Regions from separate parts of the Agrobacterium sp. LEGMi-208b genome, predicted to be linked through region 3. Evidence: predicted binding sites of a transcription regulator. Region 3 holds the regulator's gene; each other region holds the start of a gene.
What was found. Region 3 encodes PhoB, which activates phosphate uptake and scavenging genes when phosphate is short. Its sites were predicted from a motif close to TGTCATNNANCTGTCAT; they were not measured.
Positions count from the first base shown of each region.

Region 1: AC5YUO_RS02055 (DapH/DapD/GlmU-related protein) is a predicted target of PhoB. The motif match lies at 3,012-3,028, and genes of this name have one in related genera.
Region 2: AC5YUO_RS13655 (ceramide glucosyltransferase) is a predicted target of PhoB. The motif match lies at 3,089-3,105, and genes of this name have one in related genera.

Region 1 covers NZ_CM183445.1:405,586-415,497, reverse strand. The annotation lists gene AC5YUO_RS02065 (RNA degradosome polyphosphate kinase) at 1-790, shown strand, start outside; gene ppx (exopolyphosphatase) at 787-2,310, shown strand; gene AC5YUO_RS02055 (DapH/DapD/GlmU-related protein) at 2,342-2,974, opposite strand; gene AC5YUO_RS02050 (hypothetical protein) at 3,128-3,475, opposite strand; gene AC5YUO_RS02045 (YunG family protein) at 3,649-3,996, opposite strand; gene AC5YUO_RS02040 (esterase-like activity of phytase family protein) at 4,237-5,595, opposite strand; gene AC5YUO_RS02035 (adenylate/guanylate cyclase domain-containing protein) at 5,748-6,776, opposite strand; gene AC5YUO_RS02030 (hypothetical protein) at 6,983-7,588, opposite strand; gene rnd (ribonuclease D) at 7,668-8,834, opposite strand; gene AC5YUO_RS02020 (MFS transporter) at 8,917-9,912, opposite strand, start outside.
Region 2 covers NZ_CM183445.1:2,786,953-2,796,864, forward strand. The annotation lists gene AC5YUO_RS13630 (hypothetical protein) at 1-75, shown strand, start outside; gene AC5YUO_RS13635 (hypothetical protein) at 508-903, shown strand; tRNA gene AC5YUO_RS13640 (tRNA-Arg) at 1,034-1,110, opposite strand; gene AC5YUO_RS13645 (ETC complex I subunit) at 1,159-1,464, opposite strand; tRNA gene AC5YUO_RS13650 (tRNA-Pro) at 1,731-1,807, shown strand; gene AC5YUO_RS13655 (ceramide glucosyltransferase) at 1,861-3,003, opposite strand; gene AC5YUO_RS13660 (DUF982 domain-containing protein) at 3,216-3,485, opposite strand; gene AC5YUO_RS13665 (BON domain-containing protein) at 3,699-3,947, shown strand; gene AC5YUO_RS13670 (DUF192 domain-containing protein) at 4,008-4,490, opposite strand; gene AC5YUO_RS13675 (cold-shock protein) at 4,490-5,068, opposite strand; gene AC5YUO_RS13680 (VOC family protein) at 5,261-5,701, shown strand; gene AC5YUO_RS13685 (YcbK family protein) at 5,858-7,120, shown strand; gene AC5YUO_RS13690 (sugar ABC transporter substrate-binding protein) at 7,362-8,291, opposite strand; gene AC5YUO_RS13695 (ABC transporter permease) at 8,325-9,290, opposite strand; gene AC5YUO_RS13700 (ABC transporter permease) at 9,287-9,912, opposite strand, start outside.
Region 3 covers NZ_CM183445.1:1,170,880-1,180,791, reverse strand. The annotation lists gene AC5YUO_RS05880 (substrate-binding domain-containing protein) at 1-862, shown strand, start outside; gene pstC (phosphate ABC transporter permease subunit PstC) at 1,151-2,635, shown strand; gene pstA (phosphate ABC transporter permease PstA) at 2,632-3,951, shown strand; gene pstB (phosphate ABC transporter ATP-binding protein PstB) at 3,966-4,781, shown strand; gene phoU (phosphate signaling complex protein PhoU) at 4,877-5,602, shown strand; gene phoB (phosphate regulon transcriptional regulator PhoB) at 5,633-6,316, shown strand; gene AC5YUO_RS05850 (GcrA family cell cycle regulator) at 6,697-7,230, opposite strand; gene AC5YUO_RS05845 (aspartate aminotransferase family protein) at 7,661-8,860, shown strand; gene argF (ornithine carbamoyltransferase) at 8,918-9,835, shown strand.

The sequences.
Region 1 (9,912 bases), 770 kb from region 3:
CGGCACCGGCAACTATCACCCGATCACGGCCAAGATTTATACCGACCTGTCCTTCTTCACCTGCAACCCGAAGATCGCCCATGACATGGCGAATATCTTCAATTTCATCACGGGTTACGGCGAACCGGAAGAGGGCATGAAGCTCGCCATTTCGCCCTATACGCTGCGCGCCCGCATCGTGAAGCACATCAATGAAGAGATCGAGCATGCCAAGCGCGGCGCGCCGGCGGCGATCTGGATGAAGATGAATTCGCTGGTTGATCCTGAAATCATCGATGCGCTCTACCGCGCCAGCGCGGCGGGCGTGGAGGTCGATCTCGTCGTGCGCGGCATCTGCTGCCTGCGCCCGCAGGTTCCCGGCCTGTCGGACAATATCCGCGTCAAATCCATCGTCGGCCGCTTCCTCGAGCACAGCCGCATCTTCTGCTTCGGCAACGGTTTCGGCCTGCCTTCGGACAAGGCGCTGGTCTATATCGGCTCGGCCGACATGATGCCGCGCAACCTCGACCGGCGTGTGGAAACGCTGGTGCCGCTCACCAATCCCACCGTGCACGAGCAGGTTCTTTCACAGATTATGCTGGGCAATCTCATTGACAACCAGCAGAGCTACGAGATACTTGCGGACGGAACGTCGAGGCGCATCGAGGTGCGTAAAGGCGAAGAACCGTTCAACGCGCAGCACTATTTCATGACCAATCCCAGCCTTTCCGGACGTGGTGAAGCCCTGAAGTCCAGTGCGCCCAAATTGATTGCCGGGTTGATTTCGTCCCGCAAGAAACAGGCTGAATGACTCGATCAGAAGCACAGGGGCGGCTGACCGGCCTTGCCCCCGTTTCCGTCATAGATATTGGTTCGAACTCCGTTCGTCTCGTCGTATATGAAGGTCTTTCCCGCGCCCCCGCGGTGCTGTTCAATGAAAAGGTCCTGTGCGGCCTTGGCAAAGGGCTGGCGCTGACGGGGCGTATGCATGAGGAAGGCGTCAGCCGGGCGCTGATGGCGCTCAGGCGTTTTCATGTGCTGTCCGAGCAGGCGCAGGCGCAGAAGCTCTATGTGCTGGCGACGGCTGCTGCGCGTGAGGCGGAGAACGGCCCGGATTTCATCCGTGAGGCTGAAGCCATTCTCGGCTGCGAGATCGAGGTTCTGTCAGGCGAAAAGGAAGCGCTTTATTCCGCCTATGGCGTGATCAGCGGTTTCCATGATCCGGACGGCATCGCGGGTGACCTCGGCGGCGGTTCGCTCGAACTCATCGACATCAAGGGCAAGAGCTGCGGCGAGGGCATCACCCTGCCGCTCGGTGGCTTGAGGCTTTCCGAGCAATCCGATGGCTCGCTGGAGAAAGCGGCCACCATCGCCAGAAAACATGTTAAATCCTTTGCAAAGCTTCTGGCGGCGGGCGAGGGGCGCACCTTTTATGCCGTGGGCGGCACATGGCGAAACATCGCCAAGCTGCATATGGAAATTACCGGCTATCCGCTGCACATGATGCAAGGATATGAATTGCCGCTGGAAGAAATGCTGAATTTCCTGGAGGAGGTCATCGTCTCCCGGGACAGCAAGGATCCGGCCTGGCAGGCGGTTTCCAAGAACCGTCGTTCGCTGCTGCCCTTCGGCGCGATTGCCATGCGTGAAGTCTTGCGGGTGATGAAGCCGGCAAAGATCGCCTTCTCCGCGCAGGGCGTGCGTGAAGGGTATCTCTATTCGCTGCTGACGGAAGCCGAGCGCGAATCCGATCCGCTGCTGGTCGCGGCAGATGAGCTTGCCATCCTGCGCGCCCGCTCGCCGGAACATGCGCGCGAACTGGCGGATTGGAGCGGCCGCACCTTCCCGGTCTTCGGTGTCGACGAGACGGATGAGGAAAGCCGTTACCGGCAGGCGGCCTGCCTTCTTGCCGATATCAGCTGGCGCGCCCATCCGGATTATCGCGGATTGCAGGCACTCAACATCATCGCGCATTCCTCCTTCGTCGCAATCACCCATCCCGGCCGCGCCTATATTGCGCTTGCCAATTATTATCGCTTCGAAGGTTTGAACGACAACGGCACCACCCAGCCGCTCGCCGTCATGGCGGGCGACCGTTTGCAGGAGCTTGGGAAACTGCTCGGTGGCCTGCTGCGCGTCGTCTACCTTTTCTCGGCCTCGATGCCGGGTGTCGTCGATCACCTGAAATTCCGCAAATCCGGCAATCCCGATCTGGACCTGGAATTCGTCGTGCCGCACGATTATTGCGATTTCGCCGGCGAGCGGCTGGATGGCCGCCTGCAGCAGCTGGCGAGACTGACGGGCAAGCGGCTGGCCTTCGTATTCGAGTAACGAGCGGCGATGCCCTGTTTTGCGGCGCTGGTTACGACCAGCGCTCGCAAAAGGCTTCGATGTCGCTCGACTGAAAGTCGGAAAGCCTGGCTATGATCGTTTCGAAGGGCCAGTCCCACCATGCGATTGAAGCAAGTTTTTCCGCGATGGATCGCGAAAATCGCTCGCGAATGATTTTTGCGGGGACGCCGCCGACGATGGTGTAGGGTGGCACATCTCTGGTAACAACGGCCCCGGCGGCAAGTACGGCGCCATCTCCAACCTTGACGCCCGGCAAAACGATAACCCCGTGACCGATCCAGACATCGTGACCGATGATGGCGCGATCCTGTCTCCGCTGGTTAAAAAAGGCGTCGTCGCGCACCGCATCGGCGGCGTAATATTCCGGGCAATAGCTGAAACGATGCATCGATGGCCGGTCCATCGGATGGTTGGGGGCGCCTATCCTGACCTCCGCGGCGATGGCGCAGAACTTTCCGATTGTCGCATCTCCCACCATGCAACGGGGGCCAAGATAGGAATAATTCCCGAGTTCGGCATTGTGCAGGGAGGTGTCAGCCAGAATTTCGCAGCATTCGCCGATATTTGAATCTCTTATGCTCGCCGTCGCATGGATGACGGTCTCTGCGATTTTCGGGCGCTTGATCGGTGCGGTCGAATCCATTCCAGCCTCCGGATTTGCGTCTGCTTAACCGGCGATGATGAAGGCGCTGTGACGTGGAATGGCCAAAGAAGTCCGGTCAGGCCGGGCATTCCTTCCAAATGCAGGCCTCGCGCGATGCCGCGTGAACCGAATCTTGTCTTCCTGCAGGATGTGTCACTCGCCCGGGACATCCGCAGCGGCAGGTTTTTTCTTAAAGTAGTGGTCGGATATGTTCTGAGCGTTCCGAATGATGTGGCCGGCGATTTCGGGGTCTCCCCCCTCGAAGGTCTCCGGGTTCGCCCCGCATAACATCAGGAAGAGTTGCTGGTGTGCGACAGCGGCAAAATAGTCATGAGGCGGTGGCTGCATGTCTGAATCGGCGGCCTGGAATGCCTCGGCGACCTCCTTGCTGGTGCGCTCGAGCGCCGCGTGAATGGTGGCCATCATCGCGGCTTCTTTGCGGTGCAATAGATCCTGAATTTGCCGCTCCGCCGGTGTCAGGACCGGGCAACTCTCATTCATCGAAATCTCTCCTGTCGGTGCGCCCATTTCGCTGACCGATAGTATCGTGTGGATTGTGTCGGCTTTGCGGGAAAGACTGAAATCGTGGTGGCGAAACGAAACACAATAGCTGAACGCATGCCGGGTTTCGCCGGGCGAAACGGCAACAGACTGGCAGTCCTCGCGCAAAGGGTTCAGCCGTGCCCCAGCGCCTTGCGGATACACGCGCTGAGATAGGCATATTGCAACGGCGTTATCGTCGCCATGGCTTCCGTGCGGCTGGCAAGCCTGTCCTGATAGCCGACCGGAATATCGAATTGGCTAAAGGTGAAATCCCAGCGGGTGCCTTCGACGATATTGTAAAAATGGTCGGCACCGCTGACAGCGGTTTTGGCAAGCTCACCGCCAAAAATATCCTGCACCACCAGCGCGGTGACGCTGCCTTGGCCCTTGGCGGGGTTTTCGCGCGACCAGAGGCCGCTCGTCTCGCCCGACCAGCTTTTCTTCAGGGCGTAATAAAGTCTCTCTGCATGGTCCTGCATGAAACGTCTTCTTTTCCGCAAGCATGTTTCGGTCAAAGCATTTCCAGCAAAATTGTGCTCGGTTTTGCGTCTGGAAATGCGTAAAAACAAAGAGTTAAAGCAATGGAGTGAACCGGTGTTCACCGGAATTGCTCTAACTCCGGAGAATCGGAACGGAGCGCCCTGCAGACGTCAGTGTCTGCCGGGGCGCTCCGTCCGGATCTTTGGCGGCTGTCAAAGCGAGTGACAGCAGCCCTGGTCTTATTTCGCGTCGAGCAGGTCCTTGACTTCCAGCAGCACGAATTCGTTGTCGTCAGCCTTGTCCAGCGCACGGCCGGCCGAGAAGGGCAGGTTGTTGTCATTGCCGACGATGATATGCGTGGCATCGACGCGGTCGACATTCTCGATGGTAACGAAAGGCATGTCGTAATAACCGTTGCCGCCACCCTGACGCTTCTTGTTGTCAGGATCGGAAACCTTCATCAGGTCGATATAGCCGATCTTGCGCGCGGCCTTGCCGACATTGGCGTCGTTGAGTTCGATCTTGTAGATGCGCTTCAGCTTGGCAGGGCGGGCGAAGCAGTCCGCAGCCGGAGCCTTGGGGTCGGCGCAGGCCTTGTCGGCCGTGCCGGCGCCATTGTCGCGCTCGATGACGAGGGCGGTGGCCTCGTCCAGCATGTTGAAGTCGCCGATCGCCTCGCCGCCTTCCGCCAGCGGATAAAGCCAGCTGCGGCCGGTCCATGCCTTCTTGGCGGTGTCGAGTTCGATGATGCGCAGCGCGGTGGCGCCGTCTTCGGTTTTTTCCACCTGGCCGTCGGCCATGTAGAGCGGGCCTTCCAGCAGACCGTAAAGCTTCGAGCCATCCTTGGAGAGGGCCATGCCTTCATAACCGCCGGAACGCTTGAGATTGAAGGTAGGCATTTTCTGCGTCGGGTTGCCGGGCAGGGCGAGAGCCGGATGGTCGGGAGACTTGACCTCGATGTCGCCAGCCTTGGTGGAAATCACGTCGGTCAGCTTGCCGTCGCGGGTGAATTTCAGGATGTAGGGGCCGAATTCCTCACCCACCCAGAAACCGTCAGCGACCGGCTGAATGGATTCGACGTCGAAATCCGCACCCGTCAGGTAACGCTTTTCAGTGCCTTCGAGAACGATGGGGAAGGGCGCCTTCATGTCGGGGTCGGAGAGGAACACGGTTTCAAGCGCGTTGACCTTGCCGGCATCCCAATCGAGCTTCAGATGGTGAAACATCAGCATGGCGTCGCTGGAATTGAGCCTGGAACCGAAACCGTTATCGGAAAGGCTCCAGAAGCTGCCGTCGGGCATGGTCTTGATGCCGGAGAAGCCCTGCATCGGCTGGCCGTTGAACGGCATGGAAAGGCCGGTCAGGCGCACGCCATCCTTGCCCGGCACGGTGCCGAGACCTTCGGCGCGCTTGCGGTCGGCGGTCGTGAACTTGGCGGAGGTCTTGAGATGTTCAGGCGCATCGGCCGGCGCCGCGATCATGGTGTTGGCCGGCAGAATGGCGTGGGAGACCAGCTTTGCCGGAAACTCCTTCTCAGCCGCATAAGAGGTGGTGGCAAGTGCGAGAACCGCGAAAGGCGCGAAAAGAATGTGCTTCATGATGGAGACCCCTCGATACCTGTTGAAGACAGGATTGACGCGATAGGGTCGTCGCATGACAGGCAGGTGATTGTCGTTTGAAGCTTTGATGAATTTTGATGACGGCCATCATCGGCAGACGGGCCGCATGGCTTTTTTGCCGCCGATGGCGCTTATGCGGCGGGCGCCTGATATTGGCTGAGCGTGCAGACGCCGAGCGTCTGGCCACGGCCCTTCACCGCATGTTCGCCGAGATATTCGCTGCGCACGCCCTTGGGAAGCACCAGCTGATGGGCGAGATCGGCGGAAATCAGCACGGGATGGCCGAGCATCTTGCTCAGCGATTCGAGCCGCGAGGTCGTGTTCACCGTGTCGCCGAAATAGGTGATCTTGTGATGGTCAACGCCGATTTCCGCCGTGATGACCGGCCCGCCATGGATGGCGAAGCGCAGGCGCGGCACCTCGCCGAAGCGGGAGAGCCACATGTCGCGGGTGTTTTCAATGGTCGCCTGAATATCGAAAACGCAGCGCACACAGGCCGCCCGCCGGATCGCCATGTGATAGGGCCAAGTGATGATGGCGGCATCGCCAATATAGTCGTCGATGACGCCGCCGTGTTTTCTGACCGGCGCCGCATAGCTTGCAAAGATTTCGCCGAGAAATTCCTGGGCCTTCAGGTCGCCATGGGTTTCGGCGAAAGAGGTGGAACCGACGAGATCGATGAAGATGAAGACGCGGTCTTCGCTGACGGGGCGGCGATAACGGCCAAGAATGAGATCGATGAAGATATCGCGGCCGAGAAGCTCACGCACCCGCATGATGAAGACGATGATGCCGCAGACGATAAGGGTGAAGATCAGCGTCTGCACTTCCGCATGCACCGCCCGTTTCCAGGTGCCGGGAAAGATCCCGCTCAGCCACAGGATCGTGCCGCCGAGCCCGAAGCCGCAAAAGACGAGGATGGCGTAGATGATGAGGCCGACGGCGATATAGGCCGGCGTCGGCAAAGCGCTCACCTGCCGCGACAGGCCCGGCATGATATAACCGCGCTCGAAGGCGAGGATCGGCGCGCAGGCAAACAGCGCATAGGTCGCCCCGATGAGTGCGCCGCCACCATATTCCAGAAAAGCGTAGGCCACGCCGCTGCCGGCCACGGCAACGAAGAGCACCACGTAATCCAGAATGGGCAGCAATTTTCTCATATCAGTTCTTGATCTCGGGAAGGGGAGGCTTTGGTCTCGGGAAAGAAAGGCAGGCCGCTCCCTTCGGGCGAAGCTTCTGTTCAGGTCATATGCGACATTAGTGTGGAAAAAGCGCCGCAAAAAGTGAGCAATCGGTAAGGTTGCATGAAGGATTGGTAAGGCTGTTGCGCTGTTGCCGCAAAATCGGCGTTGCCGCCGCTCTACGCCTAATAGGATGTTCTGTAATAGACGGTTTCAAGCGGGGATTGCGGCCGGTCGTCCTGCGAGCGGTTCGACCATTTGACGGGGAAGGCGGCAAAACGCAGCCGGTTGCCGTCGATCCATGCCCGGTCGAACAGGGTCTCTCCCTTGCGGGCGAAGGTGATGGCGGCGCAGGTGCGGCCGTCAACGTCGAAGGGAATGTTCTCCTTCCAGCCGCTCAAGCCGCAGCCCATGCCTTTCGGGTCGCGATTATAATGGTCGACGACGTCGCCGTCATTCGCTGTCATGGTGATCGCGGTGACTGTGTGGGCAAAGAGCAGGCCATCCTGGTCTTTCAGCCCGCCATCCAGCGTGCCTTCGTAACGCACCTGCACCGTGGGCTGCTGGCAGCCGCTGCGGGCATAGACCTGCGACACCGCATGCATGCGATTGTCGCGAATGGTGATGCGCGTGACAATGCCATGCCGGTCATTCTTGCCGATCTTCAGGCAGTCTGTCGTCCATTCACCCTGGAGGTCGACCTTGTCCTCGCCGGCCCGGGTGGGGAGGGAGGGGAGAATGCCTGCCGCCGCGACAAGCGTGGCGAGCAGCAGCGTGCGGGCAGGTTTCATGGCAAGACCCTCAAAGCGCGACCATCGACAAAGAGATGGGACGCGATGCGGGCGAAATTGGGGTGAGAAAGGCGGGCGGTTACGACTCGCTCGCCGCAACCTCAACTTCCACGGCCTCGACCTTCTTGCCCGCAAAACGCAGGGCGACTTCGCCATTGATGAGTTTCAGGGCCACATCGCCGAAGAGTTCCCGTCGCCAGCCGGTGAGTGCCGCTACGGTTGCCTTCTCGCCCTCGGCGGCGATCTTGTCCAGATCGTCGCTGTTGGCGATGACCTTGGCGGCGACGCCGTGCTTGTCGGCCGTCAGTTTGAGGAGAACCTTCAAAAGCTCCACGGCAGCGCCGGAGCCTTCCGGCGCGTGGCTGTGACGCGGTGCCTTCGGCATTTCTTCTTTCGGCAGCGCCAGCGCCGCATTCACGGTTTCGATGATGGCGGTGCCGGAGGCGGAACGCTCCCAGCCCTTGGGAATGGTGCGCAGCCGCGACAGCGCCTCGGCGTCCTTCGGCTGCTGCTGGGCGATTTCAAAGATCGCATCATCCTTGAGGACCCGCGAGCGCGGCACGTTGCGCGACCGCGCCTCACGCTCGCGCCAGGCGGCGATGAATTTGAGGATGGCGAGTTCCGTCGGCTTGCGCAGGCGCGATTTCAGCCTGAGCCAGGCATCGTCGGGATGCATGTCATAGGTGTCGCGTGATTCCAGAACATCCATCTCTTCGGTCAGCCACAGCGAGCGGCCTTCACGCTCCAGCTGTGCCTTCAGCGAGAGATAGACATCGCGCAGATGGGTCACGTCGGCCAGCGCGTAGTCCAGCTGTTTTTCGGTCAGCGGGCGGCGGCTCCAGTCGGTGAAACGCGAGGATTTGTCGATCTGCACATTTTTGATCTTCTGGACCAGCTGGTCGTAGGAGATCGAATCGCCGAAACCGCAGACCATGGCGGCGACCTGCGTGTCGAAGATCGGATGCGGAATGAGCCCGCCGAGATGGTAGATGATCTCAATGTCTTGCCGCGCGGCGTGGAAGACTTTCACGACGTTTGGATTGGCCATCAGCTCGAACAGCGGCGTAAGGTCGAGACCCTTGGCGAGTGGATCGACCAGCACTTCCAGCGTCGGGCTTGCCATCTGTACGAGGCACAGCTCCGGCCAGAAGGTCGTTTCCCGCAGAAATTCGGTGTCGATGGTGATGAATTCCGATTTCGCCAGTTCCGTGCAGGCTTCGGCGAGGGCGGCAGTCGTTTCAATCATTGCAAATGGCCAATCGTGAAAATTATCCGTCTTACTTTCCCTTTGCCGGGCGCATGTCAATACAAAGCCCGCTTTTGAAGGCTCAAGGGTCGTTTTTCTCGGGTGGATCGGGCTCTGGCCCATCCTTTTTGGGTGGTGGAGGCGAAGCGAGCTTCTGGAAATAGGCTGAGGTGCGCAAAAGCGAACTGAACCGCCAGTTCCGCTCCTCCACGGGCACACCTTCGCGCACCTGCAGCCGGTAGATGGTATAGGCGATGAAAACGATCTGGATCGCGGCCGTATAGCTGAACAGCGCCTTCGGGCCGAACTGGTCTATCAGCAGCGAAGCGAGAAGCGGTCCGACCGTCGCACCCACCGACCAGAAGAACAGGAGCCCGGCCGACATCATCGCATGTTCGCCTTCCCTGGCGTGATCGTTGCCGTGCGCGGAACTCAGCGAATAGAGCGGCAGGGCGAATGCGCCGAAAATGAAGACGCCGATGATGTTGCTCCACTCGTCGGTGCCGGCGAAGAAGGCGAGGAACAGGCCGACGACGACCGAGCCGGCGGTGGTGGCGAGAATGATGATGCGGCGGTCATAGCGGTCGGAATAGACGCCGAGCGGATATTGCAGCACCACGCCGCCGATGATGCCCGCACTCATGAAGGTCGCGATGGCGGTGACGGACATGCCGATCTGTTCGGCATAGATCGGCCCCATATTGCGAAACGCCGCCATGCTGAGCCCGACGGCCACGCAGCCGACAACGGCAAGCGGCGAAATGCGCCAGACCGCGAAAAGATTGAAGGGGATCTGTTTCGGCGGTGCGGGGTTGGATTTGTCTGCAAGCGAGATCGGCACCAGCGAAAGTGTCAGCGCCATGGCAATCAGCGAAAACACCACCGGCCCGCCAATGCCGGCGATGGGAATGATATATTGCGCAAGCGTCACGGAGCCGAGATCGACGAAACGATAGATGGAGAGCGTGCGCGCCCGGTTGGAATTCGTGACCTGCGCATTGATCCAGCTTTCGATCACGGCGAAAAGACAGGCGACCGCAATACCGATGACGAAACGCATCAGCATCCAGAATACGGG
Region 2 (9,912 bases), 1.4 Mb from region 3:
GCGCTGACGGTTGCGGCTGTCATCGCGTTTTTCGTGGTGGCGTGGGGGTATTTCACGCTGATGGGGCAGGGGTAGGCGCGTCTTTCGAGCGCGCATGAGCTGCAAATCTGCACGACCGGAAGCGCAGTCACCTCCCGCATCTGGGCGCTTTGCGACAATTGATGCCGCCAGTTATCTTCAGTCATTGAATAAAGCCGCCTCAGCACGGTCATTTAATATTGATCGATTCCACGATATTGTTCGGCATAGCAGTAGCGCCACGGTCGGGGGGACAAAATGGGGCGGGCGGTTTGGGCTATCGCAGTGGGAGTTTTGGTGAGTCTCGGTGCGTTTATGGTGCTTAGTCTGTTAGGCGTTGGGGTCGGCTGGTGGTTCTTAGACGTAATTACCCCAACCGTATCCGGGGTGACCAAAAACACGAACACGGGAGAATGGGGTCGAATGCTCCTCTTGCCCTTGTCCATGACCGTAGGCATCGTCTGCGGAGCTCTCGTGTTTGACCCAGGCATGTCCAGCAAGACAGAGGCGATCGTGGTTTCGATCGTGTTTTTTCTTCTCGTATCCGTCTCCGGAATAAACTTTTGGACGAATGACAGCCTGATAAACGTGAACGCTCAGTTGGTGGTCGACGGTTTCTTGAGCATTTCTGCACTGGCCGTCATCATCCTGCTGCTTCGGTGGAAACCAACGCGTCCGACGACGCTGGCTGTCCAGAGAGTTGCGCTATTCCTGATAACTGTCTTCGGGTTCGTCTTGCCCCTATTTTACGGAACAAGCCTATTACTGCAGGGGATGGGCTTCGAAGGTGAGCTGAAAACGATCTCCGATTTTATCGGCTTCATATCCGCCGCATTGGGACTGGCTGTGGCAGCCGCACCAAATCTGTTCGCGAAGCGTAGCTGATCCGCACCCTTGCGACAGGTGCCTGACCCCTCATGAGGGGCTGATTGTAAACCGAATGAGTCCAGAGGTGCCAAGCGCTGAGTTTCGGAGTCCTTCAGATAATCCGGACATATCTGGCGTTGCAGAAAAATGGCGACCCCTGCAGGACTCGAACCTGCGACCTACTGCTTAGAAGGCAGTTGCTCTATCCAGTTGAGCTAAGGGGCCGTCATGCCGGGCAATCGATACTCCGGCAAAAACTTTGATCGTCGTGTTTCAGTGCGTCCAGGGCTGGGTGCGGTTGAAACGGAAATTGTCGGTATAGGAAACCACCTTGCGGGTCGCTTCCTTCGGCTGGATGACGCGGTATTCGATGCCCTTGCGCTGGGCATAGGCTTCGGCCTGTTCCTGCGTCTCGAAATTCAGCTTCAGCTGCTGCTTCATGTCGGAGCTGGAGGTGTAACCCATGATCGGATCGATCTTGCGCGGAACCTCGGCGTCGAATTCCAGAACCCAGACATTGGTCTTCGCCTTGCCGGATTGCATGGCGGTTTTTGCAGGGCGGTAAATCTTCGCAGACATGTCGAAACTGCTCCGGTTGGACAGCGGGGCGAAACGCCCCGAATTATTCATCACGTACCTGAATAGAATAACCAAATCGTGTCAGGAACGTTGAATTTGAAATGGACTGACTTCGGGTGAGAGTCAAGACGATTATCCCCTTGCTGTCCTATCGCGCCCCGCCGCTTCGCGGTCACGTTTCGCCGATCAGGGCCGTCGCTGAACAAAGATGAATTTCCCTGTTGCGGACTTCGGGTGAACCGTGTATTCCCCAGCCATCGCCTCGGCGGAGTGTAGCGCAGTCTGGTAGCGCATCTGGTTTGGGACCAGAGGGTCGGGAGTTCGAATCTCTCCACTCCGACCATTTTAAAGCAAAACATCAGCTTTCCGGCGTAACCTCTTACAAATAGCTGTGATTTATTCCGTTGACGGTCCAGCCAGCGTGCTTTCCGCCGTGCCGATGGTCATGACATTGCCGCGCCATGCCACCGCGCTGCCGATCCAGCTGCGCGCCCAGACGACGGGCATGATCATGTCCCGGGCGATCATGGCCGGCAGCGTATGGAGCGATACCGGCCAGCGATTGAGCGCGGCAAGCGCCAGTTCCGGCACATACATGAGGGCGAGTACGGCAAAGGCCGTTGCCACGAGGTTCACATCCATCATGGCAGCGGCGGCGAGCGCGAAAAGAAGTGGCGGAAGCGCGCCGGTCAGGATTTCCGGTGCGAAATATTGCGGGAAGGTCACGCGTCTCAACCGTGCCCAGCGGGTCTGGCGCGACCAGATTTCGCCGGCATGGCGTTGGCCAAGCGGTTGCTCGAACGGGGCGGAGACCAGATGCACCTTGCGGCCGGCGCTCCGAACCAGCTTCGTCGAGGCGGCGTCCTCGGCGATTTCGGCGGCGAGCGCGCGAATGCCGCCATTGTCCTCCAGGAACGGCTTGTTCCACAACATCGATTTGCCCTGCGCGAAACCCATGCCGATCGCCTCAGCCGCATATTGCCAGCGGCCCTGAGAGCCGTTGAGGAAGGCGCATTCGACATGCGCCCAGAAACCCGCCGGCCGGGAGCCGAGCGGCGGCGAGCAGACCAGCCCGCTATCGGGCCGCCAGGCCGACATCATGGTGGCAATATAGGATTTCGGCATCAGCACGTTCGAATCGGCCAGAATTACCCACTCATGTTGGGCGGCGCGCCAGCCCTTGACGCAATTGTTCAGTTTCGGATTGGCGCTGATGCGGTCGTCACCGATGAGCAATTGCATGGAAACCGTGGGGAAGGCCAACTGGGCTTTGCGCACTTCCTCGATCACGGGATCGAATTCATCGGCGACGCAAAACAGCAACTCGTAATTCGGCCAGTTGAGCTCAAAAGCGCGTGACAGCGTCAGGGGCGTGAAGTTTTCCACCCCGCGCAGCGGCACCACCAGCGAGACGGGCGGTTTTTGCCGGACAAGATCGTTTTCCGCATCCCGCCTCGTCAGTCGCCAGCCGGCCAGAATGACCCCGAGAAGATTGAAGCCGAGGAGCAGAATTGCGCAAAGGGCAAAGACAGTTTCCATGCTGGCCAGTTCCACTCCCAAGCTTTCGGCGGTTCTCCCGCCAATCGATTCCATGGAATTCGTCCCTGCCGATTATAACGTTTGCGTGACAGTTACATGTCATGATCAACAGGCGAGGAGGGCCGCGCCGTGCATCAGGGCGTCGCGGCAGCGCCGCGCAAAGAAAAGCCCTCCGTGGAGAAGGGCCCAATCATCATGACGGTCAGTGAATTTTAGTGGACGTTCAGGATATGGGCATGACTGCTTGCAATGAGAAACGATTCCCGTGCTTTCTCGATGTCGCACCTGCCGGCGATGGCATCGAGGCAGTTCCTGCGCGCCTCCTCATATTCCGGCCCGTGCTCCTCGGGCCAGCGGTACATCAGCATGTCGAGCGCCACCAGCGGGCTGTAAATTTCCACGGCAACACAAAGCGGCAGGTGGATCGCCACCGGCTTCATCCACGAGGCATGGTGACACGGCTCCGTTCTGTTAATCAGCATGTCATTCTCCTCCCTGTTTCACACGCCTTCATGGCGGTTTTTACTCCCATGCGCGAAATGCCCGCCTCACGAAATGGTTCCCGATCACCTAAAATGTGATCGGTCGGGGGGTTCCAATTTTCCAAGATGAATGGAAGATGAACAAATAGATGAACCGGAGATGAACAAAACCGCCCTCAGGGCGTTGTTATGTCCATAAGAAGGAGAACGTATATGTTCAATTTGTCAGGCATTCAGGAAAGCTTCTTCGGAGACCGCATGGCCGGCGTATGCCAGGCGATCACTTCGGCACTGGCCTTCGAATCGGGTCTCGAGAAGTCGCGTATTTCGGCGACTGTCGAAAATGACGTGATCTATCTGGAAGGCACGGCTGATTCGGTTGAGGCGATCGACATCGCCATCAATCTTGCCGCTTCCATTTCCAATTGCCGGATTCTGAGCCATATCGAGCCGGTTTACTGAACATTGCGCCAGCCGGGCGAAACCTCGTCCGGCTCCTTCAGACGCAATAACGCGGCAATGTCATTTCCGGTTGCCGATTTGTGCGCTGCGGACCATATCGCCCGGCTTGATGCCATAGCGTTTCGCAGTGCCGCCATTCAGCTCAAGCACAAATTTTACCGGCCCGCGGGAGCTGATGATCGCTTCCGAATGCGGAACCGCGTTTTCGTGAATATGGGTAATGCGGCCGTCACGGGCGATGAACAGCATGTCGAGCGGGATGAGCGTGTTCCGCATCCACATGGCGACGTCACGCGGCTCACCGAAGTCGAACAACATACCGTTTTCAAGCGGCATGCTCTTGCGGAACATCAGGCCCTGTTCACGCTGGGCGTTGTTCAGCGCCAGTTCGGCAGTGAAATCGTGGCTCTTTCCCCCGGCGGTTTCAATCTGCAGCGGTTCTGAGGTGAATGTCTGCTGTTGCTGGGCCTGGACGGCTCCGGCGAGCGTGAAAAAAAGAAGCGCCATGATGGCGCTTTTCACCATATGGGGCAGGGCGGACATCAATGCGACATCCCGATGGAAACCGGGTTGTCGGGGTGGATTTCCGCCGCCATCAGGCCCTTGTCGCCATCGCCGTAACGCACCAGCACCACCTGGCCGGGGCGAAGCTCCGTCAGGCCGAAACGGCGCAGCGTTTCCATATGCACGAAGATATCTTCCGTTCCTTCGCCGCGCGTCAGGAAGCCGAAACCCTTGGTACGGTTGAACCACTTGACGATGGCGCGCTCAAGCCCGCTCGAAGGCGTCACCTGCACATGGGTGCGCACCGGCGGCAGCTGCGAGGGATGAACGGCGGTCGACTGATCCATGGACAGGATGCGGAAAGCCTGGAAGCCGCGGTCGCGCCGCTGGATGAGGGCGACGATGCGCGTGCCTTCGAGAATGGTCTGGTAACCGTCGCGGCGCAGGCAGGAGACGTGCAGCAGCACATCCTGCGTGCCGTTGTCGGGCACGATAAAGCCGAAACCCTTGGCGACATCGAACCACTTCACGACGCCGGTGATTTCGGTCAGGTCCACGGCATCGCCCGAAAGGTCCTCGACATCGACTATCGTTTTCGATGACATCCTATCAGCCATATCCTGCCAACCCCTCGATTACGCGCCATACACCGGTCAACTGATTCCTGTGCGCCAGATTAACATCTTGGTAACGGTTTCACGCAAGCCCTAGTTTTTGATTTACGCACCTGCTTTTATGTCGCCGTCCTTGTCCGGGGCTTGCCATCATGTGTTTAACGGCTCCGGACCCGTGTAATGGAGAGGAATAAAATGCGGTATCTGCACACGATGGTTCGCGTCAAAGACCTTGGCGAATCACTGAAATTCTATGGCGACCTCTTGGGTCTTACGGAAATACGCCGAATCGAGAATGAAAAAGGCCGATTCACGCTGGTGTTTCTTGCGGCGCGCGACGACATTGCTGCGGCGAAGGAAAACAAGGCGCCGTGCCTCGAACTCACCTATAACTGGGATACCGAGGATTATACCGGCGGCCGCAACTTCGGCCATCTGGCCTATGAAGTCGACAATATCTACGACTTCTGCGCCCGCCTGCAGCAGAACGGCATCGTCATCAACCGGCCGCCGCGCGACGGGCACATGGCCTTCGTGCGCTCGCCGGATGGTATTTCCTTCGAAATTCTGCAGAAGGGCGAAAGCCTCGCACCAGCCGAACCGTGGATATCTATGCAGAATACCGGTTCCTGGTGAGGATTTTCCGGTGAGTAGCGGCATTTTCGGGTGCTCTTGCCTTGTCCCGAGGGGATGAGGCATAGTCCGCGAATCGAAACGGCCAGTCCCGTTTTGGGGAAGCACACGCGCCCGTTCCCGTGCTGCTGTTGGAAATGCAAGATACGGAGGCCACCCATGAAAACTGTCGAGAGCGCGAAAGGACGCCTGGTCTGTCAGCGTCTCGTCATCGCGGTTTCGCTGCTCGGGCTTTCCGGATGCGTTTCGGCGGTGACCGACGACGAGATGGCCGCCGCGACCAAAAAACCGGAAATCGCCGCACAACATAAGCCGCAAGCCGCCACGTCTGCCGCTGCCACCGCCGCGGCCGGCGCGCAACCGGGGCACTATGTGGATCCCGCCGTGGCATCGGCAGCCGGCGCGGCCGCGCCCGCCCAGCCGCAGGCATCGGGCGGTCCGGCGCAGGCCTATGGCGCCGCCCCTGACATTGGCGGATTGACGACGCAGCCAACGGCGATCTCCGCGGGGACAACAAGCATTTATTCCACCGCATCTGCCGCAGCGCCCGCCGGTGCTGCAGCGACGCCGGGCACAGCCGCTGCTGCGGGCACTACCCAGAGGATCACTCCCGCCGTCAGCAGCGTCTATTCGGCGCCGGTGCAGGCGGCGCAACCTCAACCGGTGACAGCGCCGGTTCCGGTCCCGGCGGCCGGGCAGGCGCCGGCGGAACAGCATAGCGAAAATCGTCAGCCGGTTCCGGTGCCCGTACCACAGTCGGCCTCGGAACAGTTTGCGGCCGTTGCTCCGCAGCCAGCCGTGGATGGGGGCAAGGAAGGCGAGGGTAAGGGCGTGACGCTTGCGGCATTTTTCGCCGGAGCGGCCAAGAAACGCCTGCCGAAGATGATTGAAAGTGGTACGGCGGGCAATATGCAGGTCGCCGCATTGCCCGGAGCCGCGGACGGGACGATGGGTATCGCGCTTTCCGGCCGCTCGATGATGTCCGACGAATTCGACGATGCCCATCTCGATGAAGAGGATGACCAGCCGACCGGCCTGATGAAGCTCGCTTCGCTCTCCGGCCTTACCCGCGTTGCCCCGAACGGGCTTTTCCTGCAGACGGACCGTGTCGAAGTCGGCTGTTTCAAGCCGGAACTGGTGCGGATGATCAAGGATGTGGAGCGCCACTACAACAGCCCGGCAATCGTCACCTCGGGCTATCGCCCGCCGAAGGGCATAAGGCAGGGCTCCAAGCACTATACCTGCGATGCCGCCGACATCCAGATCAAGGGTGTCTCCAAATGGGAGCTTGCGACCTATCTGCGTTCCCTGCCGGAACGCGGTGGCGTCGGCACCTATTGCCACACCGAATCCGTCCATATGGACACGGGTGAGCCAAGAGACTGGAACTGGCGCTGCCGCCGCACCGCTGCGCGCAAATGATCTCTGGCCGGCTTGGCCGGAATATCAAACCCGACGCTTTCTGGGGCTGAGCCTCTCGGCCTGAAGACCGGCAAAGGATGGCTGGCGGGAGTTTTGGGCGGCGGCGCTTGGCCTCAACGCGCTTCGGCACACAGATTTCCGCCGATGAAGATAAAATGCCGCGCAATCGAAAATAATTGCGCGGCATTTTCTATATCTGGCTATGAAGACATCCGCCTTTACCGGGCCGATGCTGCATCGTTCAGAAGGCGGGCTTTTCCTTCTCCACATTCGCCTTCGTTACAACCGTCAGCGGGATAGGCAGCCGGGCGTCGATTTTCTTGCCGTTCAGGATATCTGCCATGGCGTTGATCGCCAGCAGGCCATCCTCGATCGGCGACTGCACGATGGTGGCGTACATTTCGCCGTTCCTGATAGACTCGAAGGCGTCTTTCTGCCCATTGATGCCGACGATCGGCGGTGTGGCCTTGCCGGGTCTGGCTTCTTTCCAGGCGTCGATGAAGCCGCGCGCCATGGTGTCGTCATTGGCGTAGACGCCGGCGATCTTGTCGCCGAAACGGGTGATCAGGTCACGACTGGCGACGAGCGCCTTTTGCTGGTCGAAATCCGCATTGACGGTATCGAGAACCTCGATCTTGCTGCCGAGCGCCTTCAGCTTGGCCTTGAAGCCGTCGACGCGGCCGATGGTGGTGCCATTGCCGGCCTGACCGGCGATGATGACGATGGAACCCTTGCCGTTCAGCGCCTTCTGGAGCGCCTCGGCCGCCATTTCACCTTCCGAATAGACATCCGGGCCGGTGAAGGAGGTGATGAAGGGCTTGGCCGCGTCGTTCATCGGCGAGTTGATGAGATTGACGGGAATGCCGGCCGCCTTGGCCTTTGCGAGGCCGGGAATATAGGCCTGCGGATCGAGCGGCCATAAAATGATGCCGGCCGCCTTGCGGGCAATGCAGGTATTGATCTGCTGCACACCGGTCTGGACGTCGAAATTCTGGCTGAGGCTGAGAACCTCAACACCGAGTTCCTTGGCCCGTGCATCGATGGCCTTGTTGGCCGGCGTGACATAGGCATGGGAATCGGCGGCCGTGACGTAACACACCGTCTTGGCCTCGGCGAAGCCGGCCGAGACAATAAGCGTCGCCATACCGGCAAACAGGGTCTTTTTATTCATGATCACAAACTCCTCCTTAAGTGACATGTCTGGTTAAAGGGATTTCAGTATCGGCATTGCCGGACGCGGCCTTGCGCGCACGGTGCGGTCGAGCACGACCAGCAGGATCAGGATCAGCCCGTTGACGATCTGCTGCACATAGGCGGGTACGGACTGGAACTCCATCGCCGTGGTCAGCGCCGCAATCGTCAGAACCCCGCCGAGCGTGCCGAGTGCCGAGCCGCGACCGCCTTCCAGCCGGGTGCCTCCCACCACCACGGCGGCAATGATGACGACGGTGATTTCCGCGCCGAAGACCGGCGAACCCGTATTGGTCGTCAGGCTTTCGAAAACGCCTGCCAGACCGGCTAGCGCGCCCGCGAAAACGAAGCTCAGGAACAGCGTCCGGCCGGATGAGATGCCGCTTGCCTCGGCGGCGGCGGGGTTCGATCCGACCGCGAAAAGGTTGCGGCCCGAAACGGTGCGCCGCAGCCAGAAATCGAGCAGCACGATGCCGGCCAGAAACAGGGCGCTGCGGGCCGTGAAGAATTCCGCGTAGACATGCGAAAGCGTAACGGCAAAGATGATATCGGTGCCTGAAACCGGCTGGCTGCCGGTGATCCAATGGGCCAGCGAGCGGAAAATCAGCATGCTGGCCAGCGTCGCGACCAGCGCGTTGATCTTCAGGCCGACTGTGAGAATGCCGTTGAAGACACCCGCGGCGATGCCGGTCAGTACCCCGAGCGCGGCCGCCGGCCATATGCCGAGCTCAGCCTGCAGCGAAATCGCCACGATGCCGGAGAGCGCAAAGACCGCGCCGACGGAAAGATCGATCTGGCCGGCAATGAGCAGCACCGTCAGGCCAATCGCGACGATGCCGATCGACGCGCCGCGATCGAGGCCGAGGCTGGCGGTGGTGAGGCTGACGAAGCCGGGTACGGTGAGGGCGGCAATGACCAGCGTCGCGCCCAATATGATCGTTACGCGATAACGGGACAGTGCAGACAATAATTCGTTCATGCCACGGACCTCCGGCGAAGCGCGACATCGAGAGCGACCGCGAAAGCGATGAGCAACCCGAGGACAAAACCCTGGATGGGGGTCGGAACTCCCTGCAGCACCATGACATTGGTCAAGAGCTGGACGAGGACGAGGCCGGCTATGGCGCGCGGCACGGAGCCGAAACCGCCCATGATGGAGATGCCGCCGACCACGACGGCCGTAATGGCGCTGAATTCATATCCCGTTCCCACCAGTGGACGCGCGCTTTGCAGGGTAAGGCCGAGCAGGCCGCCGCTGAGGCCGGACGCCAGCCCGGTGATGACGAAAGCCCCGGCCTTGACCGCCCTGACCGGCACGGTACTTGCCCGCGCCGCGCGGTAATTGCCGCCGGTTGCCAGCGTCCACCGGCCCCAGACGGTGCTGGAAAGGACGAAATGGCCGGCCGCTGCTACGGCGAGAAACACCAGCACGACAAGCGGAACGCCGAGGATGCGGCTTTTGACGAAGGCGGCGATGGCCGGGTCCGTTCCATAAACGATCACGCCGCCGACAGCCGCCTGCACGATGCCAAGAATGATGGTGCCGAGGCCGAGGGTCGCGATGATCGGATTGACGCCGATATAACCGATCAGCAATCCGT
Region 3 (9,912 bases):
TGAGTCCGGCGGCACGGGCGGCGGTCTGAAGGCATTCTGCTCCGGCGTCGGCGAAGGCACCATCGACATCGCCAATGCTTCGCGCGCAATCAAGAGCGACGAACTGGCCGCCTGTAAGGCTGCTGGCGTTGCCGACGTCCAGGAAGTGAAGATCGGTTACGACGGTATCGTCTTCGCAATGGACTCGTCCAACAAGGACATCAAGCTCGAGCCGAAGGATCTTTACCTCGCTCTCGCCGCTGAAATCGTCAAGGACGGCAAGCTCGTTGCCAACCCCAACAAGAAGTGGTCGGAAGTCAACAAGGAACTGCCTGATGTAGCGATCGCCGCTTACATCCCGGGCTCCAAGCACGGCACGCGCGAAGTCTTCGAAGAGAAGATCATGGCTGACGGCTGCAAGGAAGCCGGCGCCACCGACGCTATCAAGAAGATCGTCACCGATGCCAAGCAGGCTGCTGCAAAGTGCATCGCTGTCCGTAAGGACGGTGCTGCGGTCGACATCGACGGCGACTACACCGAAACGCTGGCCCGTATCGATGCCAACAAGACCGGTCTCGGCGTTTTCGGCCTCGCTTTCTATGAAAACAACGCTGACCGTCTGAAGGTTGCGACTGTTTCCGGCGTTGTTCCGTCCACCGAAACCGTTGCCAGCGGCAAGTACCCGGTTTCCCGCCCGCTGTTCTTCTACGTGAAGAAGGCTCACCTGGGCGTTATCCCGGGCCTCAAGGAATATGTCGAGTTCTTCGTTTCTGACGAAATGATCGGCCCCGACTCCCCGCTCGCAAACTACGGCCTCGTTGCCGCTCCGGACAAAGAGCGCGAAGAAATCCGCGCCAAGTTCGCTGCCGGCGCTTCGATGTAATAAGAAAGGGGGGGTGCGGCCTGCCGCACCCCTCGTTCCGCTTCGGTGCCATTCCGCCTCGGCGCCATTCGTCTCGGTGATTGTCTCCGGTTGACAGTTCCCATCCATCGCCATCCACATGATTATTGATGGATTACAGATGGATAGGACGTATCAACCTTGACGCTTGCCAGACTTTATTACAGTCAGGCGGCAAGCATCTCTGGATGGTCCAGCGGTCTCGTTTTGATGACTTTTTGATTTGCCCGATATCGCACCGTGCTCTTGAGGCACGCCGAGGGAACTCTAATGAACACATCGATCCTTTTGCTGATACTGGCGCTCATCGGCATCGGCAGCTATCTGCTCGGCAGCCGCCGTGCCGTCGCCCTGTCTGGTGGTCGCCCCGCCAGCATGCATTCCCGTGCCGGTTATCACGGTTCCTACGCGGTCGTCTGGGCTGTTTTGCCCGCGGCGTTCATTCTCTGTGCCTGGCTCATTGTCAGCCCATTGCTCGTCACCTCCGCGGTGCGCGGTAATTTCCCCGAGGACGTGCGGGCGCAATCCGAAGCGCAGCAGAGCCTGACCTACGGCATGGTGACCTCCATCGCCCGTGGCCTCCAGCGGCTGACGCCGGAGGAAACCGCGCAGGTCGAGGCGGACACGGCTGCGGTCCGGCCGCTTCTGGCATCGAAGGGTGTGGCGATCGCCGGTGATCCCGAGCGTTTCATGGTCGATGCCGCCCACACGCTCAACACCATGAGCTCCACCAGCCGCATCGCGATGATCGCCATCGTCCTGCTGGCCGCGCTCGGCGGTGCCGCCTATGCGCTGCGTGCGATCGCGCCGCGCTTCCGGGCGCGCAACCAGGTTGAGAAGGTCATTCTCGCGGCCCTGCTCGTCGCCTCGTCCATCGCCATCCTCACAACCATCGGCATTGTTCTGTCGATGCTGACCGAGGCGATCCAGTTCTTCACCATGGTTCCGGCCCACCAGTTCTTCTTCGGAACGGTCTGGGATCCGCGTTTTGCCGCGGCGGGTGCTACCGACTCCTCCGGCCAGTTCGGCCTTATCCCGCTGCTCGCCGGCACGCTTTATATCGGCTTCGTCGCCATGCTGGTTGCGGTTCCGGTCGGTCTCTTTTCGGCGATCTATATGGCGGAATATGCCTCGCCCCGCTTCCGCTCCATGGCAAAGCCGCTGCTTGAAGTGCTCGCCGGCATTCCCACCATCGTCTACGGCTTCTTCGCGCTCACGACGGTCGGTCCTTTCCTCAGAGACATTTCCACGCAGATCAACGGTCTGGCGACGGGCAACTACGCCAACTTCATCCAGGCGCAGAGCGTCATCACCGCCGGCTTCGTCATGGGCATCATGCTGATCCCCTATGTGTCGTCGCTGTCGGATGACATCATCACCGCCGTGCCGCGCTCGCTGCGTGACGGTTCGCTTGGCCTTGGCGCCACGCGCTCCGAGACGATCAAGAGGGTCATTATTCCGGCCGCTCTTCCCGGCATCGTCGGCGCCGTGCTGATGACGGCGTCGCGCGCCATCGGCGAAACCATGATCGTGGTTCTCGCAGCAGGTGTTGCTGCCCGCCTGCAGCTCAATCCCTTCGAGCCCATGACCACGGTAACGGTCAAGATCGTCAGCCAGCTCACCGGCGACCTTGAATTCACCTCGCCGCAGACGCTGGTTGCCTTTGCGCTCGGCATCACGCTTTTCGCCATCACGCTTTGCCTGAATATCTACGCGCTTTACATCGTGCGCAAATACCGGGAGCAATATGAATGACCGACATCGTTTCTCCCGCAGCCGGTGCTGCCGTCAACAGGGCCACACGCCGTGATATCGGCATCAAGCGCCGCTATGCCGCCGAACGCCGCTTCCGTGCTTACGGCATGGCAGCGATTTCCTTCGGCCTCATCTTTCTGTTCCTGCTGCTTTTCTCGGTGGTTTCCAAGGGTTACACCGCCTTCCAGCAGACGATGATCACCGTTCCGGTCGAATTTTCCGAACAGATCATCGATCCCAAGAATGAGCGCGCCACGAACCCGGCGAAGCTGATGACGGCCAATTATCCGGTCGTTGCCCGTGATGCCGTCGCCAAGGTTCTCGGCGTTGCGCCAACGGACCGTGCCGGCCTGCGTGCCGTCAACCTCCTGATCTCCGACAGCGTGCGCACGCAGCTTCGCGACATCGTCGTCGCCGATCCCGCCGTCATCGGCACCACGCGCACCGTCACGCTTCTGGCGTCGGGCGACGTCGACAGTGCCTTCAAGGGCCAGGTCGATCTGACGGCGGATGAGGCCAATCGCCGTATCTCGAACCAGCAGCTCGGCTGGATGAACCAGCTCGCGGAAAGTGGCCAGCTCGGCAAACATTTCAACACCGGCATCTTCGTCAACGGCGCCTCAAGCCGTCCGGAAGCGGCGGGTGTCGGCGTGGCGCTGATCGGCTCCTTCTACATGATGCTGATCGTGCTGGTGCTGTCGCTGCCGATCGGTGTTGCCGCTTCGATCTATCTTGAGGAATTCGCTCCGAAGAACCGTCTGACGGATCTTATCGAGGTGAATATCAACAATCTCGCGGCCGTTCCTTCGATCGTTTACGGTCTGCTCGGTCTCTCGGTCTTCATCAACTTCATGGGCTTTCCGCGGTCGGCTTCGCTGGTCGGTGGTCTCGTCCTGACGCTGATGACCCTGCCGACGATCATCATCGCGACCCGCGCAGCCCTCAAAGCCGTGCCGCCGTCGATCCGCGCCGCAGCCCTCGGTCTCGGCGCGTCCAAGATGCAGACGATTTTCCATCATGTGCTGCCGCTTGCCATGCCCGGCATCCTGACCGGCACCATCATCGGTCTCGCCCACGCGCTGGGCGAAACGGCGCCGCTGCTGCTGATCGGCATGGTGGCATTCGTCGCGAATTACCCGACAACGCCGATGGATCCGTCCACGGCCCTGCCGGTGCAGATTTACATGTGGGCGAACGAAGCCGAGCGCGCCTTTGTCGAAAGGACATCCGGCGCTATCATCATCCTGCTTTTGTTCCTCATCGTCATGAATGTTGGCGCAATCCTGTTGCGTCGCCGCTTCGAACGGCGCTGGTAGAGGGAGCTTGAGCAATGAACATGTTGTCGGAAGCAGCAGTTGAAAAGGCGCTGGACAAGAAAATGAATGAAGTCTCATACAAGATGATCGGCAAGGACGTTTCGGTTTATTACGGCGAGAAGCGCGCGCTTTACGACGTGAACCTCAACGTTCGGGAAAATACGGTGACCGCGTTGATCGGCCCGTCCGGCTGCGGTAAATCCACCTTCCTGCGTACCCTGAACCGTATGAATGATACGATCGACGGCTGCCGGGTCACCGGCAAGATCACGCTCGACACCGACGATATTTACGATCAGCAGATCGACGTCGTGGAACTGCGCGCCCGTGTCGGCATGGTGTTCCAGAAGCCGAACCCCTTTCCGAAGTCGATCTACGAGAATATTTCCTACGGCCCGCGCATCCACGGTCTCGCCCGCAACAAGGCGGATATGGACCAGATCGTCGAGCAGAGCCTGCAGAAGGCGGGTCTCTGGAACGAGGTGAAGGATCGCCTGCACGAATCCGGCACCGGCCTTTCCGGTGGTCAGCAGCAGCGTCTGTGCATTGCCCGCGCGGTTGCCGTCAGCCCGGAAGTGATCCTGATGGACGAGCCCTGCTCGGCGCTCGACCCGATTGCGACCGCAAAGGTCGAGGAGCTGATCCACGAGCTGCGCACCAATTACACGATCGTCATCGTCACACACTCCATGCAGCAGGCGGCCCGTGTTTCCCAGCGCACGGCCATGTTCCATCTTGGCCATCTTGTCGAGGAAAACGAAACCGACAAGATGTTCACCAATCCCGACGATCAGCGCACGCAGGATTACATCATGGGCCGCTTCGGCTGATCCCGGCCGGCGCTTTATCGAAACCGAACAAGACTGGTGCCTCTGCCGTGCCCGCTCTGGGCACGCGCATGCAGGCCAAGCCGGAGGACTAGACCATGACACAGACAACGACCCATTCGCATATCGTTTCCGTCTATGACGATGAATTGAAGTTTCTGACGCGCCGCATCGCGGAAATGGGCGGTCTTGCGGAACAGATGTGCGCCGACGCCGTGCGTGCGCTCGTCAATTCCGATGCCGCACTTGCGCAGAAGGTCATTTCCGACGATACGATCCTCGACCATTCCGAGCGGGAGATCGGCGACAAGGCCATCGTCACCATCGCCAGACGTCAGCCGATGGCGGCCGATCTTCGCGAGATCATCGGCACCCTGCGTATCGCCGGCGACCTCGAGCGCGTCGGTGATCTCGGTAAGAACACCGCCAAGCGCGTCATCGCGGTTGCCGGAACCGGCGTGCCGCGCAAGCTCGCCCGCGGCATCGAGCATCTGTCGGAGCTGGCACTGGTGCAGCTCAAGGAAGTCCTTGACGTCTATTCCACACGCTCCGCCGAGAAGGCCAATGCCATCCGCGAGCGCGACGAGGAAATCGACGCCATGTATACGTCGCTCTTCCGCGAGCTTCTGACCTACATGATGGAAGATCCGCGCAACATCACCACCTGCACGCATCTTCTTTTCTGCGCCAAGAACATCGAGCGTATCGGCGACCACGCCACCAATATCGCCGAAACGATCTATTACATGACCACCGGCAGCCAGCCGGAGGGCGAGCGTCCGAAGGACGACAGTTCCAACACGCTCGGTTCGGTGACCGAGTAACAGACAAGCAGCGGCTTGCGGAGTTAGCATATGGTGCCCAAGATTGCAGTTGTGGAAGACGAGGAAGCGCTAAGCGTCCTGCTTCGTTACAATCTCGAGGCTGAGGGATATGACGTCGACACGATACCCCGTGGCGACGAGGCGGAAATCAGGCTGCAGGAGCGTATTCCGGATCTTCTCATCCTGGACTGGATGTTGCCCGGCGTTTCCGGCATCGAACTGTGCCGGCGGCTTAGAATGCGGCCGGAAACCGAACGCCTGCCCATCATCATGCTGACGGCGCGCGGCGAGGAAAGCGAACGGGTTCGTGGCCTCGCCACCGGCGCCGACGATTATGTCGTCAAGCCGTTCTCGACGCCGGAACTCATGGCCCGCGTCAAGGCCATGCTGCGCCGGGCTCGTCCTGAGGTTCTGTCTTCGGTGCTGAAATGCGGTGATATCGAACTGGATCGCGAGACCCATCGCGTTCACCGGAAAAGCCGCGAAGTGCGCCTCGGCCCGACGGAGTTCCGGCTGCTGGAATTCCTGATGACCTCTCCGGGCCGGGTATTCTCCCGCTCGCAATTGCTGGATGGCGTCTGGGGCCACGATATCTATGTGGATGAGCGTACCGTCGACGTGCATGTCGGACGTCTGCGCAAGGCGCTCAATTTTTCGCATATGCAGGATGTCATCCGCACCGTGCGCGGTGCTGGATATTCGATGGAAGCCTGAGCAAAACCGAAACCGATGGTTTCACTCGGGATAATTCCCCAAAAATCAGAAGGCCCGGGACCGGAATGGGTGTCGGGCCTTTCGATTTTGAACCTTCCGCAAATGCGGCACCCCTGTCATTCTTGGGGGCGATAGACGGTTCGCTGAGATTTGGACTGCGCAGAGAAGCCAGTCAGGAAGGGCGCGGCACGCCGCCGACGAATTCAGAGCATTTGCAGTAAGGGACGCTTCGCGGTTTGCGTCCGCAGATTGCGCAAGAACAAGGATTGGAGCGCCTCTTAAACAACGCGTGCTGCAAGGAGGAACCGCCTTGAATTTTCCCACAAAAAAACGGGCCCGAAGGCCCGTAGTTTTTGAGTGTCAAATGCGTGCCGCAACACTCAAGCCTTGCGACGCTCGCTTACCGGCTGGTAGGCAAGCTTTGCATGGAACTTGCAATAGGGCGAAGATTCCAGTGCTTCACAACCGCAGAAATGGAAATCGTCTTTCAAGGGGTCGCCGACCGGCCACTTGCAGGTGCGCTCCGTCAGTTCCGTCAGCGTCAGGCGACGGGAAATTGGCGTAACCACGTTCTTGGAAGGAACGTATTCGAGAACTTCGGCGGTCTCGATATCGATCTCCTCGTGCAGCGCGGTTGCCGCGTTGGAGCGGTTCAAGGCCCGTGCGGGGGCAGCGCTGACGCGGGTTGCGAAATTCGTCGCGCGTGGGGCAGGGGCGGCAGCGCGCTTGGGCGCGGAACGCGCCGAAGTCACCGGGCCGCCGGCCTTCACGCGGCCAGGCAGGTTAAGGCGATGGACCTTGCCGATTACGGCATTGCGGCTGACACCGCCCAGCTGTGCCGCTATCTGGCTGGCGCTAAGCCCCTCGGACCACAATTTCTTGAGTTTTTCGACCCGCTCGTCTGTCCAGTTCATGCCGCTTCTCCGCTCGTCGCGTATAATGTCGGCAGAATCCCTCTCCGTCTCGCGGGCGTGCCGCGAGCGTGGTTTCCGCCGGATTTTTGGTGACTAGTTCCGCCGCAATGCAGTCTAGTAATTAGCGATTAACCTAGTGCCAGCCTGACTCTGTGGCAAGAGTCGGGGGAATCATCTGGAATCGATTTTCCGGTTTTCCCCAACTTGCTGGCGAGTTGAGTCTGAAAGGCAACACCTTGGGCCTCACCGGCCACCTCCTACTAGTGCTTGAGAAGCCCGGGAAACGCGGACTTTTGTTGACATCGGCAGGCGAAGTGACAATAGTGCCCCTGCCGCCGCGAGGCGGCATTTTTGATTTTCAGGCAAGGGATAACCCCGAAGGCCTATTGACAACGTCTGACAGCGCATCCGCGCAAGGAGTGATACAGCCATGGCCGAAGCCGCCGCGCCATTGTTCGATACATTTGCAAGAGCCCCCCTGCGCTTCGAGCGAGGCGAGGGCGTCTGGCTGTTCACGGAAAGCGGCGAACGATATCTGGATTTTGCAGCCGGTGTCGCGGTCAACTCGCTGGGCCACGCCCATCCGCACCTCGTGGAAGCGATCAAGACCCAGGCCGAGAAGGTCTGGCACGTTTCGAACCTTTATGAAGTACCGGGCCAGGAAAAGCTTGCAAAGCGCCTGGCGGAAGCGACATTCGCGGACAAGGTCTTCTTCACCAATTCCGGCGCGGAAGCGCTGGAATGCGCGATCAAGACCGCGCGCCGTTATCATTATTCCAAGGGACATCCGGAAAAATTCCGGATTATCACCTTCGAAGGCGCCTTTCATGGCCGTACGCTGGCGACGATCGCCGCCGGTGGTCAGCAGAAATATCTCGAAGGTTTCGGTCCCAAGGTCGAGGGTTTCGACCAGGTGCCCTTCGGTGATGTCGATGCGCTGAAGGCCGCCATCACCGCCGAGACGGCCGCGCTTCTGATAGAGCCCATTCAGGGCGAAGGCGGCATTCGCGCGCCCAGCAAAGAATTTCTGCAGCTGCTGCGGTCGCTCTGCGACGAGCATGGCATGCTGCTGATTTTTGATGAGGTCCAGACCGGTGTCGGCCGTACGGGCAAGCTCTTCGCCTATGAGCAGACGGGTGTTGCGCCTGATATCATGGCGGTTGCCAAGGGTATCGGCGGCGGTTTCCCGCTCGGCGCGTGCCTTGCGACGGCGGATGCCGCTTCCGGCATGACGGCAGGCGTGCATGGCACCACCTATGGCGGCAACCCGCTGGCCATGGCTGTTGGCAATGCGGTGCTTGATGTCGTCCTCTCGGAGGGCTTTCTGGAAAAGGTCCGTGATGTCGCGCTGGTCTTCCGCCAGGGCCTTGCCTCGCTGAAGGATCGTTATCCTGATGTCATCGAGGAAATTCGCGGCGAAGGCCTGCTTCTCGGCATCAAGGCGAAGATCCCGTCGGGCGAGCTGTTGCAGGCCATGCGCGCCGAGCATCTGCTGGGCGTGCCGGCGGGCGACAACGTCATCCGTCTTCTGCCGCCGCTCGTCACCACGGCGGAAGAGGCCCGCGAGGGCCTGGCACGCGTGGAAGCGGCCGCCGCCTCCCTGACAGCGAAACAGGCGAAAATCGCCTGAGGAAACAATAAAGGGCGGGCCTCTTCCCGGAGGCTCGCGAGCATGGGACAGTTTGAAATGGCTTCACCTAAACATTTTCTCGACCTGTCGGCCGTCAGCTCGCAGGACCTGCGGGCAATTCTCGACGATGCCCGGGCGCGCAAGGCCGCCACCAAGGCCGGAACGGCGGAAAAGCCGCTTGCCGGCAAGATGCTGGCAATGATCTTCGAAAAACCTTCGACCCGCACCCGCGTCTCCTTCGATGTCGGCATGCGCCAGCTCGGTGGCGAGACGCTTTTCCTCTCCGGCACGGAAATGCAGCTCGGTCGCGCCGAGACGATCGGCGATACGGCCAAGGTCCTGTCGCGTTATGTCGATGCCATCATGATCCGCACGACGGATCATTCGCGCCTGCTGGAGCTTGCCGAACATGCGACGGTGCCGGTCATCAACGCCCTGACGGATGACACGCATCCCTGCCAGATCATGGCTGACATCATGACCTTCGAGGAACATCGCGGCCCCGTCAAAGGCAAGACCATTGCCTGGACGGGTGACGGCAACAACGTCCTGCATTCCTTCGTGGAAGGCTCGGCCCGTTTCGGTTACCGCATGACGATGGCCGTGCCGATGGGCTCCGAACCGCATGACAAGTTCCTGAACTGGGCGCGCAACAATGGCGGCGAGATCATGCTGTGCCATGATGCCGACAAGGCCGTTTCGGGTGCGGATTGCGTCGTCACCGATACCTGGGTGTCCATGAACCAGGAACACAAGGCGCGCGGCCACAATATCTTCCAGCCCTATCAGGTGAATGAAACCCTGATGGCGAAGGCGGAAAAAGACGCGCTGTTCATGCATTGCCTGCCGGCGCACCGCGGGGAGGAAGTGACGGATGCGGTGATCGACGGTCCACAATCCGTGGTCTTCGACGAGGCGGAAAACCGTCTCCATGCGCAGAAGTCCATCATCGCATGGTGCATGGGCGTCCTCTGACCAGGATCCCCCGGTCTGATACGCGTCAGGCCGGGTGCTTGAACTTGGCAGCATAGATTACCATCTGTGGGACTTCG